One region of the Sphingobium sp. RC1 genome, then DNA from elsewhere that is predicted to be linked to it. Evidence: riboswitches for the same ligand, from Rfam matches in the RefSeq annotation. Region 1 holds a riboswitch; each other region holds the start of a gene.
The links. A riboswitch is a leader RNA that binds a small molecule or an ion and turns the genes downstream of it on or off. The one in region 1 is predicted to bind cobalamin.
Positions count from the first base shown of each region.

Region 2: linked by a shared signal. The riboswitch ahead of AC6JBC_RS11555 (TonB-dependent receptor plug domain-containing protein) and the one ahead of AC6JBC_RS14410 (HoxN/HupN/NixA family nickel/cobalt transporter) in region 1 are both predicted to bind cobalamin.
Region 3: linked by a shared signal. The riboswitch ahead of AC6JBC_RS18005 (TonB-dependent receptor) and the one ahead of AC6JBC_RS14410 (HoxN/HupN/NixA family nickel/cobalt transporter) in region 1 are both predicted to bind cobalamin.

Region 1 covers NZ_AP027308.1:66,275-72,194, reverse strand. Annotated here, with positions in the region: gene fdhD (formate dehydrogenase accessory sulfurtransferase FdhD) at 1-685, opposite strand, end outside; cobalamin riboswitch at 818-1,063, shown strand; gene AC6JBC_RS14410 (HoxN/HupN/NixA family nickel/cobalt transporter) at 1,236-2,285, shown strand; gene cobW (cobalamin biosynthesis protein CobW) at 2,282-3,322, shown strand; gene cobN (cobaltochelatase subunit CobN) at 3,322-5,920, shown strand, end outside.
Region 2 covers NZ_AP027306.1:2,317,013-2,322,932, reverse strand. Annotated here, with positions in the region: gene AC6JBC_RS11570 (molybdopterin-dependent oxidoreductase) at 1-1,602, shown strand, start outside; gene cobA (uroporphyrinogen-III C-methyltransferase) at 1,589-2,371, shown strand; gene mobA (molybdenum cofactor guanylyltransferase) at 2,456-3,004, opposite strand; cobalamin riboswitch at 3,032-3,298, shown strand; gene AC6JBC_RS11555 (TonB-dependent receptor plug domain-containing protein) at 3,467-5,338, shown strand; gene AC6JBC_RS11550 (ABC transporter substrate-binding protein) at 5,375-5,920, opposite strand, start outside.
Region 3 covers NZ_AP027309.1:379,280-385,199, reverse strand. Annotated here, with positions in the region: gene AC6JBC_RS18020 (malate synthase G) at 1-927, opposite strand, end outside; gene AC6JBC_RS18015 (LysR family transcriptional regulator) at 1,038-1,931, shown strand; gene AC6JBC_RS18010 (hypothetical protein) at 2,116-2,295, shown strand; cobalamin riboswitch at 2,533-2,779, shown strand; gene AC6JBC_RS18005 (TonB-dependent receptor) at 3,020-4,978, shown strand; gene AC6JBC_RS18000 (hypothetical protein) at 5,209-5,451, shown strand; gene AC6JBC_RS17995 (MaoC family dehydratase) at 5,490-5,920, opposite strand, start outside.

The DNA of each region.
Region 1 (5,920 bases):
TCGGGGCGGAGATGGTGACGAGCAGCGGGCAGTCGGCGAGCACAGCTTTTTCCACCAGTTCATAGGAACAGCGCGAAGAGAGCAGGGCAAATCCGCCGTCCCACGACAGGTCCTGCCGCCGCATGGCGCCGATCAGCTTGTCAAAGGCGTTATGGCGGCCCGCGTCCTCATAAGCGAGGCGGATGGTGCCGTCGGGACCGGCCAGCGCAGCGGCGTGGACGGCGCCGGTTCGCCTGTTCAGCGGTTGATGCGCAGACAGATCGTTCAGCGCATGAAAGATCGCTTCGGGCTTGGCATCGCAGCGGGCGGCGATGGCAGGCAGCGGACGCATCGCCTGTTCAAGATTTTCGACGCCACACAGGCCGCAGGAAGAGTCCGAAACCCGATGGCGAATCCGGCCGAGCAGCCCCTCCGCGCGATCGGGCGGCAGCGTGGCGCGGGCTACAAGGCCCTGATCGGTCGCGTGCACATCGACATCAAGCGGCGCGTCGGAAGGGACGACCAGCCGCTCTGCCAGCGCGAATCCCTGCACCAGTTCCGCGATATCCGCCGGGGTCGCCATCAGCACGGCATAGCCGATGCCGTTATATTCGATGGCGACGGGAACCTCCTCCGCCAGTTCGCGCATGACCGGCGATGTGCCGCCATCGGGCGCGATCCGGGTGAAGGAGAAAGACGAGGACATGCGTCCGGTCTAGGCGGAGAGGACAGGCGCGGCAATATGGTGCGGGGAGTCCGGCACGTGTTTGCCGGGCAGCATGGGTCATTTCAATTTCATCGTCTTGCCCGCTTTCCTTTGACGGCCAAGCCATCTATGCACGGCATCGATCGCGCCGGTGCCCGGAAGGGCTTTAAAAGGGAATGCGGTGCGGGCTCCTGCCGAAGGAGCCCAAATCCGCGGCTGTCCCTGCAACTGTAAGCGGAGAGCGAGATGCATAGCGACCTTCCGGTACGACCGGGGGTCAGCCACTGGGCCGGACGCTAAATCATGCGAGGCCTGGGAAGGCCATGTGTCGAGCGATGACCCGCAAGCCAGGAGACCTGCCAGCGTCTGGTCGCTCTTGCTTTGGCCCAGGGGATGGCCGGGGCACGGTATTCCGTCTGAGCGACGCGTGCGGCGGGGCCGCACCGGCATGCGTGCCGGGCGCTATATGGTGTCCGTCCGGCGCATCGTGTCGGCCGCTCAGCGGAGGTCCCGTTCAGGTTCGCTGACGCCGACGGGAGCCATGTCTAAAATGGCGATACAATTTCCGGCGCTTCGCCGCCGTGCCACTGTCATGTTCGCGGTCTTGATCGCCTGCAATATCGGCCTGTGGCTCTTTGCCCTGCTGATCTTTGCGGGCAACACGATGATGCTGGGCACCGCCCTGCTCGCCTGGAGCCTGGGGCTGCGCCACGCGGTCGATGCCGATCATATCGCGGCGATCGACAATGTGACCCGCAAGCTGATGCAGGAAGGCCAGCGGCCGCTGACCGTGGGCCTGTGGTTTGCGATCGGCCATAGCGGCATCGTGCTGATCGCCGCGGTCATGATCGCCGTCGCCGCCAACGCGCTGAGCAGGGTCGAGGCGGCGGGCGAAATCGGCGGCACGATCGCCACGGTCATCTCCGCCACCTTCCTCTTCGCCATCGCCGCGATGAACCTGATCATCCTGCGATCGGTCCTGAAGACATTCAACCATGTTCGCAATGGCGGAACCTATGTCGATGAGGACATGGACATATTGCTGGGCAACCGGGGGCTGTTGGCGCGCCTGTTTCGGCCTCTGTTCCGGCTGGTCACGCGCAGCTGGCACATGGCGCCGCTGGGCTTTCTGTTCGGGCTGGGATTCGACACGGCGACAGAGGTGGCGATCCTCGGCCTGTCGGCGGGTCAGGCGGCGAGCGGTCTTTCGATCGCGACGGTCCTCATCTTCCCCCTGCTCTTTGCAGCGGGGATGGCGCTGATCGACACGGTGGACGGGGCGTTGATGATGGGCGCCTATCAATGGGCGTTCGTGAAGCCGATCCGCAAGCTCTACTACAACATCACCATCACGCTGGTGTCCGCGCTGGTCGCGATCGTCATCGGCGGGATCGAGGCGGCGGCGCTGCTGGGCGATAAGCTGGGCCTGACCGGCGGCGTCTGGTCGGTCGCGGCCGATCTGGGTGAGCATTTCAACAGCCTCGGCTTCTTCATCGTCGGCCTGTTCGCCGCCTGCTGGCTGGCGAGCTGGATCATCTACCGCTGGAAGCGCTTCGACGAGATCGACGTGCTCCTCCCCAATCAAGGACAGACTTTATGAGCAAGGTTCCTGCCACCGTCATCACCGGATTTCTGGGCGCCGGAAAGACGACGCTGATCCGCCACCTGATCGAAAATGCAGGCGGGCGGCGCCTGGCCCTCATCATCAACGAATTTGGCGATGTGGGCGTCGATGGATCGCTGGTGAAGGGCTGCGGTGACGAAGCTTGCCCTGAAGAGGACATTATCGAGCTCGCCAATGGCTGCATCTGCTGCACCGTGGCGGACGATTTCCTGCCCACGATGCAGCGGCTGCTGGACCGCGACGTGCCGCCCGACCATATAATCATCGAGACATCGGGCCTCGCCCTGCCAAAGCCGCTGGTGAAGGCGTTCCAGTGGCCCGACATCCGTACGCGGGCGACGGTGGACGGCGTCATCGCGCTCATCGATGCGGATGCTCTGGCTGCGGGGCGATTTGCCCATGACGAGGCAGCGCTGGCCGCCGCCCGTGCGGCCGACCCCACGCTGGACCATGACAGCCCGATCGAGGAACTGTTCGAGGACCAGATTGCCTGCGCCGACCTGATACTGCTGAACAAGAGCGATCTGGTCGAGCCGGACAGGCTGGCGGAACTGGAGCAGCAGCTGGCCGGGGAAGTGCGGCCGGGCGTCCGCATCGTCCGCACCGCGCGGGGGGAAATTGACCCGGCTATCCTGCTGGGTCTGGACGCGGGCGTGGAAGAGCAGATCGATGCGCGCCCTTCCCATCATGACGATGAGGGGGATCATGACCATGAGGATTTCGACAGCTTCGTCGTGGATTTGGGGGAGCTGGGCAATCCCGCGCCACTGCTGAGTTCGCTGGAGCAAGTCATAGCCGATCATGACATATTGCGGGTAAAGGGCTTTGTTGCCATTGCGGGCCGTCCGGCGCGGCTGGTGATCCAGGCAGTGGGGCCGCGCATCCAGCATCATTATGACCGGCACTGGCAGGCAGGTGAGGCGCGTAGCTCGCGGCTGGTGGTGATCGGTCAGGCGGGGATCGATCGACTGGCGATCGAACAGGTGCTGATGGGCCAGTTGGCGGTCGCCTGATGCATTTGCTGACCGCCACGCCCGGCACCGTCTCCAATGGAGAGGAAGCGATCGACCTTGGCCAGACGCCGGGCGACATCGTGCTGCTGACCGTGGCGGACAGCGACCTTGCCTGCTTTGCCAGCGCCGCAGCGATGCTGGGGGAAGGCGCGCCCTCGATCCGGCTGGCGAACCTCCTTCAGCTGAAGCATCCCTATTCGGTCGATCTCTATGTCGAGAAGGTGATCTCTCACGCGAAGTTCGTGTGCGTGGTGTTGTTGGGCGGCAAGAGCTATTGGCCCTATGGGATTGAGGAAATTGCCAATATTGCGCGCGACAAGGGCATCGCCTTTGCCGCGATAGCGGACGGGCGGGAGGATGATCCGGAACTGCGCGCCGCCTCCACCCTGCCGCCGGACATGTGCGATCGGCTGCGCGATTATCTCCGGCAGGGCGGCATTGCCAATGCCACGGCATTTCTGAAGACCGCCGCCCGGATCGCAGGCGTCGATGCGGGAGCGCCCGACGCGCCCGTGCCGGTCGCCGATGCGGGTCTCTATCTGCCCGGTGTCGAACGGCCGACGCTGGAACAGGTGATGGCTGGTTGGATATCCGGCCAGCCGACGGTGCTGTTCCTCTTCTATCGCGCGTTGCTGATCGCGGGGACGCTGGAGGCGGTGGACGCGATGATCGCTGGATTGCAGGCAGCCGGTCTCAACGTCCTGCCGGTCTATGTGCGGGCATTGCGAGAGCCCTTTGCACGCGACTATCTGGACGGGGTGATTGGGGCGGCACGGCCGGACGTCATCCTGAACGCCACGGCCTTTGCCGCGTCCGCACCCGGCGAACCGCGCACGCCATCCATATTGGAAAAGGCCGACTGCCCTGTCCTCCAGACATTATTCGCCAGCGCCGAACAGGGTGCGTGGCAGGACAGCGCGCGGGGATTGGGGCCGCGCGATCTCGCGATGCATATCGCCTTGCCTGAAGTGGACGGACGGCTGTTCACCCGGGCCGTCGCGTTCAAGGCCGCCGCCCGATTTGACGCGCGAACTGAGTGCAGTATCGTCGTGCCCCAGCTTCTGGCTGATCGCGTGAGCTTTGTTTCTCAACTGGCTGCAAACTGGGCGAAATTAGGCCGATCGCCTGTGGAAGATCGCAATATCGCGCTGGTCCTTGCCAATTATCCGAATAGGGACGGCCGGATCGGCAACGGCGTGGGGCTTGATACGCCGGAAAGCGCTGCGGCTATCCTGCGCGCGCTGGCGGAGTCTGGTTATGCGACGGGCGACGCTCCCACCGATGGCGCGGCGCTGATGCGGCATATGACCGGGAGCGATGTGACCTGCTCCCTCCTGCTGGCGGAGTATCGGGCGGCGTTCGACGGTTTTCCCGAGAGCGTGAGGGCGGCCGTCAGTGAACGGTGGGGCGAGCCGGAGGATGACCCATCCTGCCGGGATGGGGCCTTCCGCCTGCGGGTGCATCGCTTCGGCCATGTCGCCGTCGCGGTGCAGCCCTCTCGCGGCTATGATGTCGATCCCAAGAGCAGCTATCATGACCCGGCGTTGCCTCCGCCGCATGCCTATCTGGCCTTCCACATCTGGCTGGCGCGGGTGTTTGACGCGCATGCGGTCGTGCATGTGGGGAAGCATGGCAATCTGGAATGGTTGCCCGGCAAGGCCATCGCGCTATCGGAAAACTGCTTCCCGGAAATCTGCGCGGGACCGGTGCCGCAAATCTATCCTTTCATCGTCAACGATCCGGGCGAAGGCACGCAGGCCAAGCGGCGGATCGGCGCGTGCATCATCGACCATCTGACGCCGCCGCTGACCCGCGCGGAGACCTATGGCCCGCTGAAGGAATTGGAGGCGCTGGTCGATGAATATTATCTGGCGGCGGGGATGGACCCGCGCAGGCTGGAGACGCTGCGCCGGGACATATTGGCGCTGGCGGCGTCTCAGGGGCTCGACAAGGATGCAGGAGCGCAAGGCAGTGGAGACGATGCCTTGGCCGCGATCGACAATTATCTGTGCGAACTGAAGGAAATGCAGATCCGGGACGGGCTGCATGTCTTTACCCGGTCGCCCGAAGGGGCGCTGCGCCGGGACCTGCTGATCTCCCTCGCCCGCTGCCCCAGGGGTCTGGACGAGGATCAGCAATCGCTGCTGCGGGCTCTGGCGGATGATCTGGAGTTGGGCTTCGATCCGTTGGATTGCGGCATGGGCGCCCCGTGGGATGGGCCGCGCCCGGAGATGCTTGGCAGCCTGGCGGACGATGCGTGGCGCAGCGTGGGGGATACGGTTGAGCGGCTGGAACTCTATGCGATATGGCTGCTGGATCATGGAGCGGCTGCGCCGGGGCCGCGTAGCGCGGCGGTTCTGGAGGCTGTGAGGAAACAGCTTGCTCCTCGCGTGGATGCTTGCGGCGAGGCGGAAAAGGCGGGGCTGCTCCGCGCACTCGATGGCAAGTTCGTGCTGCCCGGCCCTTCCGGCGCGCCCACACGCGGGCGTCCCGATGTACTGCCGACCGGGCGGAATTTCTATTCGGTCGATACACGCGCGGTGCCGACCGTGGCCGCCTGGAATCTGGGCCAGCGGTCGGCCGGCCTCATCGTGCAGG
Region 2 (5,920 bases), on a different contig from region 1:
GGGGGCCTTGCCTCGACGCTGGCGGCCCATATGGACTTCGCGCCTGAAAATGTGGAGCGGGTCGGCCGTTTCTGGGCCGCGCCCACCATGGCGACCAAGCCGGGCCTCAAAGCCGTGGACCTGTTCCGCGCCATCAACGAAGGCCGGATCAAGGCGCTCTGGGTGATGGCCACCAACCCCGCCGTCTCACTGCCCGACGCCAACCGCGTCCGCGAAGCGCTGGAGGCCGTGCCCTTCCTCGTCGTGTCGGACATCATCGCCGACACCGACACCAGCGTCCATGCCGACGTCCGCCTGCCCGCCGCCGGCTGGGGAGAGAAGGACGGCACCGTCACCAATTCCGACCGCACCATCAGCCGCCAACGCCCCTTCCTGGCGCTGCCCGGCGAGGCCAAGCCCGACTGGTGGATCGTCAAGGAAGTCGGCCGTCGCATGGGCTGGCGCAACGCCTTCGCCTATGACCGGCCCGCCGACATCTGGCGCGAACATGCCCGCCTGACCGCTTATCAGAATGATGGCGCACGGCTCCTCAACCTCCGCGCGCAGGCGACCATCGGCAACGACGCCTATGAGGCGATGGAGCCCTTCCGCTGGGGCGGCGACAAACCCTTCGCGGACGGCCGCTTCTCCACCCCCGATGCCAAGGCGCGGCTGGTGCTGACCAAGCAGATGGACCTTCAGGAGCCGCTCAAACAGTGGCCGATGACGCTCAACACCGGCCGCTATCGCGACCAATGGCACACGATGACGCGCACCGGTCTGTCGCCCAAGCTCGCCCGCCACCGCGAGGAGCCGCTGGTGGATATCCACCCGCAGGACGCCGGGGAGCTGGATATCTGCGACGGCGATCTGGCGCGCGTCCAGACCGCGCAGGGCAATAGCATCTTCCGCGTGAGCCTGAACGAAGGCCAGCGCGTCGGCGAAATCTTCACCCCGATCCACTGGACCGATCAAATCTCGACCGGTGGCCGTACCGGCATGCTGCCCCGTCCGCTCGTCGATCCCCATTCGGGCCAGCCGGGCTTCAAATCGACGCCCGCCAGCATCGAAAAGGTCGCGACCGAGTGGAAGGGCTTCCTCATCCTGCGCGGTGAATTGCCCGCCAAGGTTCCCTGCCTGTGGGCGACAAAGGTCACCGTGCCGGGCGGCGCGCTCTACGAAGTCGCGGGCAATGGCGATCCCGCCCGCCTCGAAGCCTGCCTGCCCAAGGGTGATCGTGTCGAAGCCATCGACATGTCGCGCGGCACCCGCCGCGTTGCGATCATCAAGGATGGCAGGTTGGCAGGCGTCCTCTTCGTCACCCGCACCGGCCTGCTCCCCTCGCGCGACTGGCTCATCGGCCAGCTTGAAGCCGAAGAGGTGGGCGCTTCCGTCCTCGCCGCGCGCGGCCCCGGCAGCCAGCCCGACAAAGGCCCGACCATCTGCGTCTGCTTCGACATCGGCCTCAACCAGATCGTCGCCGCAATTCGCGACCAGAGCCTGGTCGATGTTCCCGCCATCGGCAAAGCGATCGGCGCGGGCACCAATTGCGGGTCCTGCCGCCCCGCGCTCGCCAACATCCTCGCTCAAATCCCGCAGGAGACGCTCCATGCAGCCGAATGAGTTGATCACCCGCGGTGAAGTCTGGCTGGTCGGCGCAGGTCCCGGCGACCCGGACCTCCTTACCCGCAAGGCCGAAAAGCTTATGGCGGCGGCCGACATCGTCTTTTATGACGCACTGGTCGGACCCGGCGTCCTCGACCTCATCCCACAGGGCATCGAGCGCGTCAGCGTCGGCAAGCGCTCCGGGCGCCACAGCAAGGATCAGGAAAGCATCAACGACCTGCTCCTCGCCGCTGCCAAGGCGGGCAAGCGCGTCGTGCGCCTGAAAGGGGGCGATCCGTCAGTCTTCGGCCGCTCGGCCGAGGAGATGGAGCATCTCGCCGCTGACGGCATCCGCACCCACATCTGCCCCGGCATCACCACCGCCAGCGCGGCGGCGGCAAGCGGCAACGCCTCGCTCACCCTGCGCGGCAAGGCGCGGGGCCTGACGATGGTGACCGCGCATCTGAAAGCCGGTGAGCCGCTCAAGCTCGACTGGGAAACGCTCGCCCGCCCCGGCGGCACGCTCGGCATCTATATGGGCCGCGCCGCGGCTGGCGAGATCAGCCGCCAGCTGATCGCCGCCGGACGCGATCCCGAAACGCCGGTGATGGTGGCCGTCAATGTATCGCTGCCCACCGAACGCCTGATCCGGGGGAAGCTGTCAGCGCTTGCCTTTCTGGTGGCCACGATCAGTGACGAAGACCCGACCCTGCTTCTGATTGGTGAAGCGGTGGCGGGCACGTCCATGCCAGTAGAGGCCGCAGCCAGCGTCGCTCTTCAGCTTTGAAGACCGGCTCTCCGCGACCTTTGCCCTGAGCTTGCCGGATGCCCCCAAACTTAGTTGGAAGGAAGGGCGGGGGCTTCGGCAAGCTCAGCTTGAGCCGGGGGGAACGGAGGTAAAAGCCTCCAGATCATCCGGCCGGTTGAAATTGGGCAGGACGATATCCGCCCGCTCCACGATCCGCGCGCCAATTCGCTCCAGCCAGCCGAATATCGACCGGCTATTCTCTTCCGCCAGATGCGCGTCCAGTTCACCCGCAAGCCCGGCAGGCCAGAACCCCGCCAGTTGCTGCCCCTTCAACACCGCAGCGCCTTTTCCCGCCAGCGCCTCCACCAGCACCGCAGGATAGACAGGCATGTCGCACCCCGTCGTCAGCACCGCGTCATAGCCCTCGCTCTGCGCATGATGCAGTGCCGCGTTCAGCCCGCCCAGCGGTCCCATGTCCGGCGCGGGCCGGTCGGATAGGCTGGTCAGCCCCTCGACCACCCGTCCACAGACCACCACCGCCTCGACATGGGGCGCGATCGCCGCGACCGCATGTTCGATCAGCGTGCGCCCGTCCGGCATCAGCGCCAGCGCCTTGTCGCTCCCGAACCGGCTGGATCGTCCCCCGGCCAGCACCGCGCCCAGCAATCGCATCGATCCACTCCTTGGCAGAACCCTCACTTTCCCCTATGGCGCGCGGCGTGAGCGGGCAACCGCTGACACAAAGATCGCGCCGGAAAGGGAATGCGGTGCGGGTGGCCTCAAGCCATCCCATTCCGCAGCTGCCCCTGCAACTGTAAGCGGCGAGCGCGATGCACAGGGGAACCTGCGACCTTCAAAAAGGGGAAGGCGAGGGGGACCGGCCACTGGACGCATGCGTCCGGGAAGGCCCGTGCATCGCCGCGACGACCCGCGAGCCAGGAGACCTGCCGGCGCTTGGTCGCTCTTGCCTTGGGTCCAGGGATCGGCCCGGGCACGGTTTTCCGTCTGAGCGACGAAGCGGCGCAGGGCCGCATCAGTGCGCGGGGCGGGACTGGCGTCTCTCTTTCTCGCGCACTGGCCGCTTATGCGGACGCCCTGGGCTCATGTCGCATGACGCTCAGGGAAGACAAGAATATGATCAGGACCGGAATTTCACTGCTGGCGCTCCTCGCCGCCACCCCCGCGCTTGCGGAGGAATCCAGCGATATCGTCGTCACCGCGCTAGGCATCGAACAGCCGACCGATGAAGTCGGCCAAGCCATCACCGTCATCGATGCAAAGACGATCGAAACCCGCCAGAACGTCAGCATCGCGGACCTGCTGATCACCACGCCCGGCATCCGTTTCAACCGGGCTGACGCAGTAGGCGGCGTGACCGGCATTTCGATCCGGGGCGCGGAAACGACGCAGACGCTGGTGCTGCTCGACGGGGTCAAGATTAACGATCCGAGCATCATTGGCGATGCCTATGACTTCGGCAATCTGCTGACCGGCAACATCCGCCGCATCGAAGTGCTGCGCGGCTCCAACTCCGTGGTCTATGGTAGTCAGGCGATCGGCGGCGTCGTCAACATTATGTCAGCCGAACCGGGTGAAGGCTTTGGCGGCACCGCCTCGGTGGATTATGGCTATGCGGACACCCTGAATGCGAAAGCAGATGTGTCGGGCAGCGCGGGCATTGCTTCGGGCAGCGCTGGCGTCGCCTATTTCCGCACCGACGGCATCTCCGCGGCCAAGGGCGGCACGGAAAAGGACGGCTATGAGAATATCGCCACCCACGCCAAGCTGAAACTGGCGTTCACGGACAATCTCAGCCTCGACCTGCGCGGCTATTATATCCATGCGAACCTCGACACCGACATCTTCTTCGGCGCGCCGATGGAGTCCACGGACAGCAGCAAGCTCGATCAATATGTCGGCTATGCAGGGCTCAACCTTGCGTCGTTCGATGGCAAGCTGACGCAACGGGCCGCCGTCACCTGGTTCCGCAACGACCGCGACTATTTCTTCGCGCCCAGCTCCGCCGCGCCGGACTACGGCTATTCGGGCACCAATCTGCGCTTCGAATATGAAGGCGTGTATCAGCCGGTCGATCAGGCCAAGCTGGTTTTCGGCTATGAGCATGAACGGCCGGACTATGATTCCTTCTATTATGACTTCTTCACAGGCGACAAGGTCGTCAGCGCGGCCAAGGTCAATATCGACAGCGTCTACGCCCTGGCGGTGGTGAAGCCGTTTTCGGGGCTGTCGCTGACCGGCGGCGTGCGCCATGACGATCATAGCCAGTTTGGCGGCGCGACGACGCTGGGCGCCAATGCGAACTACACGCCCAATGAAGGCCGCACCAACATTCGTGCCAGCTATGGCGAAGGCTTCCGAGCGCCCTCGCTTTATCAGATCTATGACGGCACCTATGGCAATCTCAGCCTGAAGCCTGAACGGTCGAAAAGCTATGATGTAGGCTTCGACCAGAATCTGGATGGTGGCCGGGCGATGATCTCTGTCACCGCGTTCCGCCGCGATACCCGCGACCAGATCTATTTCGATGGCTTCGCCTTGCCGTTCGGCCGCTACGTCAATCTTACGCGCACGCGTGCGAGGGGTGTGGAAGCCGCCGTCACGCTGAAGCCTGTCGATGCGCTTACCGTCACTGCCGCCTACAGCTATATCGACGCGATCGATCGCTCCGAAGGCGGCCTCAACGAAGGCAAGCGTCTTCCCCGTCGCGCCAAGGATGCGGTCAGCGTCTCGGCTGACTATGACTGGGCATTCGGCCTATCGACCGGCGCGACGCTCACCATGGTCGGCGACAGCTTTAACGATTTCGCCAACACCCAGCGTCTGGATGGCTATGCCCGGCTCGACATTCGCGCTTCGCTGCCCATCAATGAACATCTCGAAATCTACGGCCGCATCGACAATCTGACCGATGAGGAATACGCGACGGTTTATGGTTACAACACCTACGGCCGGTCGGCCTATGCCGGCGCACGTGTCCGCTTCTGATGACGGGAAAGAGGGGCGGGCGTGACGCTTCGCCCCTCAACGCCTGCCCGCAGCGTTCGCTTGCGCGATGATGCTGCGCGCGGCCTGCACATAAGCGGGGCCGCCGCACACCGTCCAGGCTTGCGGCACGTGAATGCGGGGGATGGATCGCAGCACCGGGTGGTGCAGCATCTCCGTCCCCTGATCGACGACCTTTTTGCTGTCTTCTTCCACGATCAGATAGTCGGGCCGGGCGGCGATCATTTCCTCCAGCGGCACCTGCGCCAGCGCCGGTTTGCCCAGCTTCGCCGCCAGATTGGTGAGGCCGGCGCGCCGCATCAATTCATCCACCAGCGTTCCCGTGCCGGTCATATAGCCGCGCCGCTGATAATAGGCCGCCACCTCGCTGCGCCGCGAACGGGGCAGGGCGGCAAGGTCGCGCTCCATTCCCGCGATCAGCGCTTCTCCACGCGCAGGATGGCCGACCGCCAGCGCCACCTGCCGGATCTGCTCCCGGATCACGGCAAAGCTGTCTGCGCTCGCCAGCCCCAGCTTGCGCCATCGCCCATCCGGCGCGCCGACAACACCGCCAGCGCCATCGGG
Region 3 (5,920 bases), on a different contig from region 1:
CGGCAGCTTCAAGCTGCTCCCATCAGGCGCGACATAGGCCCGGTCGCCATTCAACCGCCGCGTCATCATCGCGCCATTCTTCTCGAAGCTGTCCTCAAGATCGCCCTTCATCAGGCCGAGCCAGTTGGCATAGGCCGCCACCTTGTCCGCCGCATCGACCGCCGCAACGGAATCCTCCAGATCGCAAATGGTGGACAGGGCCGATTCCAGAACGACATCGGCCAGATGCACCGGGTCATCCCGCCCGATCGCATGGCTTGCGTCGATCACCAGCTCAATATGCAGCCCATTGTTGCGAAGCAGGATGTTATCCCCTGCCCGCCCGGCAAGTTGCGCGGGGTCGCGCAAGACCGGCGTGCCACCCGCCCAATCCGCCCAACTTCCTTCCGCCAGAGGAACCACCCGATCCAGGAATGCCTTGGCCCACCCAATCACCTGTGCGCCGCGCGCTGGATCATAGCCTTTGCCCGCCGCCGCGCCGGGGATCGCATCGGTCCCATACAGCGCATCGTAAAGGCTGCCCCAACGCGCATTGGCCGCGTTCAACAGGAACCGCGCATTTAGGATAGGCACCACCAACTGCGGCCCGGCCATGGTCGCCAGCTCTGCATCCACCCGACCCGACCCGATGGAAAAAGGCGCAGGCTCCGGCACCAGATAGCCGATCTGGGTCAGGAAAGCCCGATAGGCCTCCGCATCAAACGGCCGCGCCGCTTCCTCGCCATGCCAGCTGTCGATCTGCGCCTGAATCGCGTCGCGCTTTTCCAGCAGAGCCGCATTAAGCGGCGCGAACCGCTCGAAAATCGCAGCCACGCCCTGCCAAAATGCTTCCGCTGCGATCCCCGTCCCTGGCAGGACTTCTCCATCGATAAAGCGCGCCAGCTCGGCGGCGACCATAACACCCGATTTCTCGATCATGCCGTCCATGGGCAACTCTCCATCCAAAATACTGTGACGAAAGCCTATAGACCCCTCTCCATCCTCGCACTAGACAACAAGAACTCAAAGCATCTGTTCCTCACAGGAAAAGATCATCGATGGATCCCGATTATCTTCTCTTCGCCCGCGCGGTGGAGGCAGGCAGCCTTTCGGCGGCAGGCCGCATATTGAACATCTCGCCTGCCATGATGTCGAAACGCATCTCCCGGCTGGAAGCGCGCCTCGGCGTCCGCCTCATCCATCGCACCACGCGCCGCCTTGCCCTGACGGAGGAAGGCGCCAGCCTGCACCGCGACCTTGTCGCCATCCTCGACGCCATCCAGCAGGCGGAGCAACGCGTCACCAGTCGGCACCGGAGTGCGTCCGGGCCGCTGCGCATTTCGGCTCCCACCTCCTTCGGCCGCCTGCATGTGGCGCCTCATGTCGGTCGCTTCCTGGACCTCCATCCGCGCGTCGACCTCGAACTCAACCTGTCCGACGCCTATGAAGACCTGCTCGCCGAGCGTATCGACGTGGCGATCCGCATCACCAGCGACATTCCTCTCCATTTGGAGGGGCATCATCTCGCCACCAACCGCCGCATCCTCTGTGCCAGCCCAGCCTATCTCGCCGCGCATGGCATTCCGGACAAGATCGCCGACCTCCCCCGCCACCGCCTGCTCGCGGCCGATGGACAATTGCCCTGGCGGCTGGTGAATGGTCGCGCGCGCAAGCTGATCGATGGCCAAAGCCATGTCCGCACCAACAGCAGCGAAATCGTGCGCGAACTTGCCCTTACCGGCGTCGGGATCGTCTTGCGCTCGCTCTGGGACGTGGGCGACCTGATCGCAAAAGGCAACCTCGTCCGCGTCCTCGATAGCTGGGAAGGCCCCGTTGACCTCGCCGTTCACGCCGTCCACCCCCGCGCCGCAGGCCGTCCCGCCGCCGTAGACGCCTTCATCGGCTTCTTGCGTGAAACCTTCCGCGATGCATCGTGGAACCGGGGCGGCTGATAGCAAGAAGCACCTTAGCGCCACCCGCTCAACTGCCTGAAAAGCGCAGAAATCCTCTGCCGCAATGATTTGCAAGCCTGCTGTCAAAAAACAGAAGCTTTCCGGAGTTAACCTGCGTAATGGCAGCGGGAAACAGGCCGATGTTATCGTTCGAGCCATAAGAGATTGAGAGAGGATAAGGGCCATGCGCCCCAATGACGCGTCACATTTTTCCGCCTGCGCCGCCCAGGAAGCGCGGCAAGCCAGGGAAGCCCGCCTGCGCGGCGCCGACCAGGCAACCATCGCCCTCCACAACGAACGCGCCGTCCGCTACCAGGCCATGGCGCTGCGCCTCCAACGAGAGCGCGGCGCGACCCTGAACTGATCTTGGCGCGACAAACGGGCGCACGTCATCCCCTCTCCCCTTCAGGGGAGAGGGTGCCGAGCGAAGCGACGGCGGGAGAGGGGACTGCAAGCAACCGAGGCCGCTCCCCTCTCCCCAGCCCTCTCCCCTGAAGGGGAGAGGGAGTGATGTTGCCCCACTCCACCCACTCCACCCGCCCATCACCCCCCTTGCCCACCCCCCCCACCTCCGCTATCGCCCACTCACCCGGGCAACCCCTGGGGAAATGATCGCGCCGGTGCCTCGAAAGAGGCTTAAAAGGGAACATGGTAAAGGAGGCATCCGCCTCCCCAAGCCAAGGCTGTCCCTGCAACTGTAAGCGGCGAGCGCGATGCACATCGCCCCACCTCACAGGCAGGTTGGGGCAAGTCACTGGGCCGGACGCTAAATCCTGCGAGGCCTGGGAAGGCCGTGCATCAAGCGATGACCCGCGAGCCAGGATACCTGCCAGCGTCTGGTCGCTCTTGCCTTGGTCCAGGGGATGGCCGCGGCACGGTAGTTTCCGTCTGAGCGACGAACGAGCGGCAAGAGGCCGCTTCGGTGACGCTGGCGGCCGCCTTGGGGGCGTCCGGCCGTCTGCGTGCGCCGGTCGTCGCCTGACGACAGGTCTCTTGCCGGATGTCGCCAGACGCCCGGAGTGCATGAAGTGAAACTGCCCAATCCTTTCCACCGCGCCGCCTGCGCGCTGACCGCCACGCTCCTACCCCTGCCAGCCTTCGCAGCCGAAACGGCCGATGCGGGCGAAGACGCCAGCACCATCATCGTCTTTGGCCGGGGCGAGGACAAGATCGGCACCGCCCATGCGGCGAGCGAAGGCAGCGTCGGCGGCGCGGACCTTCTCGTCCGCCCGCTGCTGCGCGTTGCAGAACTGCTCGAAGCCGTTCCGGGGCTGGTCGCCGCCCAGCATTCGGGCAGCGGCAAGGCCAATCAATATTTTCTGCGCGGCTTCAATCTCGACCATGGGTCGGACTTCACCACCTATATTGACGGGGTGCAGATGAACTTCCGCACCCATGGCCATGGTCAGGGCTATCTCGACCTCAACGGCCTCATCCCCGAAATCATCGCACGGGAGGATTTTCGCAAAGGTCCCTATCGCGCCGATGGCGGCGACTTCGCGCTTGCGGGCGCCGCCTATATGACCACGATCGACGGCTATGACCGCCCATGGGTCGCGGCGGAGGGCGGCTCCTTCGGCTGGCGCAGGCTGGCGTCGGGCGGCACGGTAAAGGCGGGCGCGGGTAATCTCACCCTCGTCGCCCAGGCAAAGATGTATGACGGGCCGTGGCAGGAACCTGAACATCTGCGTCACTATGCGGGTTTCGCCAAATATACGCTCCCCGCCGGGGCGGGGAAGATCGACGCCACGCTCCACGCCTATCGCGCCACATGGCGCCCGACCGAGCAGATCCCCGAAAGGATCGTCGGCACGCCGCTCTGCCCCGATGTCTTCTGTTCGCCCGATCCGTCCGCGCGCGGTGAAACCACCCGCATTATCGGTAATCTCGCCACCGTTCAGGCGACATGGCGCGCCAATCTTTATGCCCAGTTCTACGACTGGACGATGTTCTCCAACCCCACCTACACCGACCCCGACGGCACCAGCGCGCAGATCGAGCAGTTCGACCGCCGCTGGGTCCTCGGCTTCACAGGCGAAAAGCGTTGGGATATCGACCCGGCGCTGCAACTGAAACTGGGCACGGAAAACCGCTATGACGCGATCGGCAATGTCGGCGTCAACCGCACCGCGAACCGCGCCCTCCTCTCCTCGCTCGGCCGCTATCGCGTCAAGCAAGGTTCAGCCGCCCTCTATGGCGAAGCGACCGTCACGCCGCTCCCCGGCCTACGTATCACTGGAGGCGTGCGCGGCGACTATTATCATTATGACGTCCGCGCACGCGACACAGTTGCGGCGGCGCTTGGCGAAGGCAGCGGTTCGGACACGCTCGTCTCGCCCAAGGCGTCGGCCGCCTGGGCGATCACGCCGCGCGTCGAACTTTATGCCAATTGGGGCCGGGGCTTCCATTCCAACGATGCGCGCGGCGCGGTCAATGTCGATACGCCTGTTCCCATGCTCGTGCGCGGCACCGGCAAGGAATTGGGCGGCCGCCTGCAACTGCCCGGCTTAACCTTCACCGCGACCTATTGGTGGCTGAATGTCGGCAGCGAACTGCGTTTCGTCGGCGACTCCAACGCGGTCGAACCGAGCGGAGCCAGCCGCCGCCATGGCTATGAGCTTGTCGCCTTCTGGCGGCCGCTCCCCTGGCTCGCTTTCGACGGCAACTACACTGCCAGCCACAGCCGCTACACCAATGGCGACCATATCCCCAACGCCTTCAAAAATGCCGCGTCCGCTGGCGCAGCCATCGTGCTTGACCCATGGGAAGCCAGCATCCGCGTCCGTCATCTTGGCCCTTCGCCACTGATTGAGGACAATAGCCTGCGGGATTCCGGTAGCACGGTCGTCAACGCCCGCGCCGCCTGGAAGGGAAAACGGGTGCAAGTCTATGCCGAACTGCTCAACATCCTTGGCAGCCGGGACAAGGACATCGCTTATTATTACGAATCCTATCTTCCCGCCGCCGATGCGGAGCCTGTCGAAGGGAGGCTAAGCCGCGTGGTCGAACCGCGAACGGTGAGGGGCGGCATGAAGTTCAGCTTCTGATGCCGGGGAAGGCCGCATCCAGAAAGAGCCTGCGGCCTTCCCAATCAATGGCTTACATAATGAACGGCAATGTTCATAAAGTAAAAGTCGGCATGGCAACAGTCAAACCACAATGTAATACATGTTAAATACCCATGGAAATTTTGAGACGTAGTTGACGTCTTTTCTCCTCTATGCAACTTTCCCCTCGGCAATCTGGACAGAGAATCAGTTGCCTGGAGAGGATGCCAATGAAGCACGCACCATTAAGGGGCGCCGTTTTTCACGCGATATTGCGTGATTGCCTGGAAGCACAGCGCGCCCCCAAGGAAACAGAAATACAACTGATCGCCTGCAAAATATGGCAGGACAGTTTCGCGGCGATCACGAACAAGAACTGGCACGACCTCGTACCCGGTGGCGAGGAGTATGAATACACCATCAACGCCGCGCGCATGGCCTTCGGTCTCCACGCGACCAACACCGCAGCCTAAATGGATAGCCCAATCCGCTTACTCCGACGATTGCCGGATCAAAGCTGGAATTGGGTTATCCATTCGCAAATGAGGGCGGGCTTGCTCTCACCTTCTATCTCTACCGTCGCCTCGGTGGTCAGCTGAATCTGCCCCGGCCGCTTTTCGACGATCTCCAGCGGCTTGAACCTTCCGCGCACACGTTTGCCGGATCGAACGGGCGCCAGGAAACGCAGCTTGTTGCTGCCATAATTAATCTCCGTAGCGCCGTCGGGAACGATGTCGCCTCGCGCATCGGCGCACAGGTGCGGCAAGAGTGAAAGCGTCAGGAAACCATGAGCGATCGTCCCGCCGAAGGGTGACTGCTTCGCGCGCTCCGGATCGACATGGATATATTGATGATCCTTGGTCGCTTCGGCGAACTGGTCGATCATATCCTGACTGACCAGGAACCAGTCCGACACGTCTTCCTCGTCCGCTCGCGCCTGAA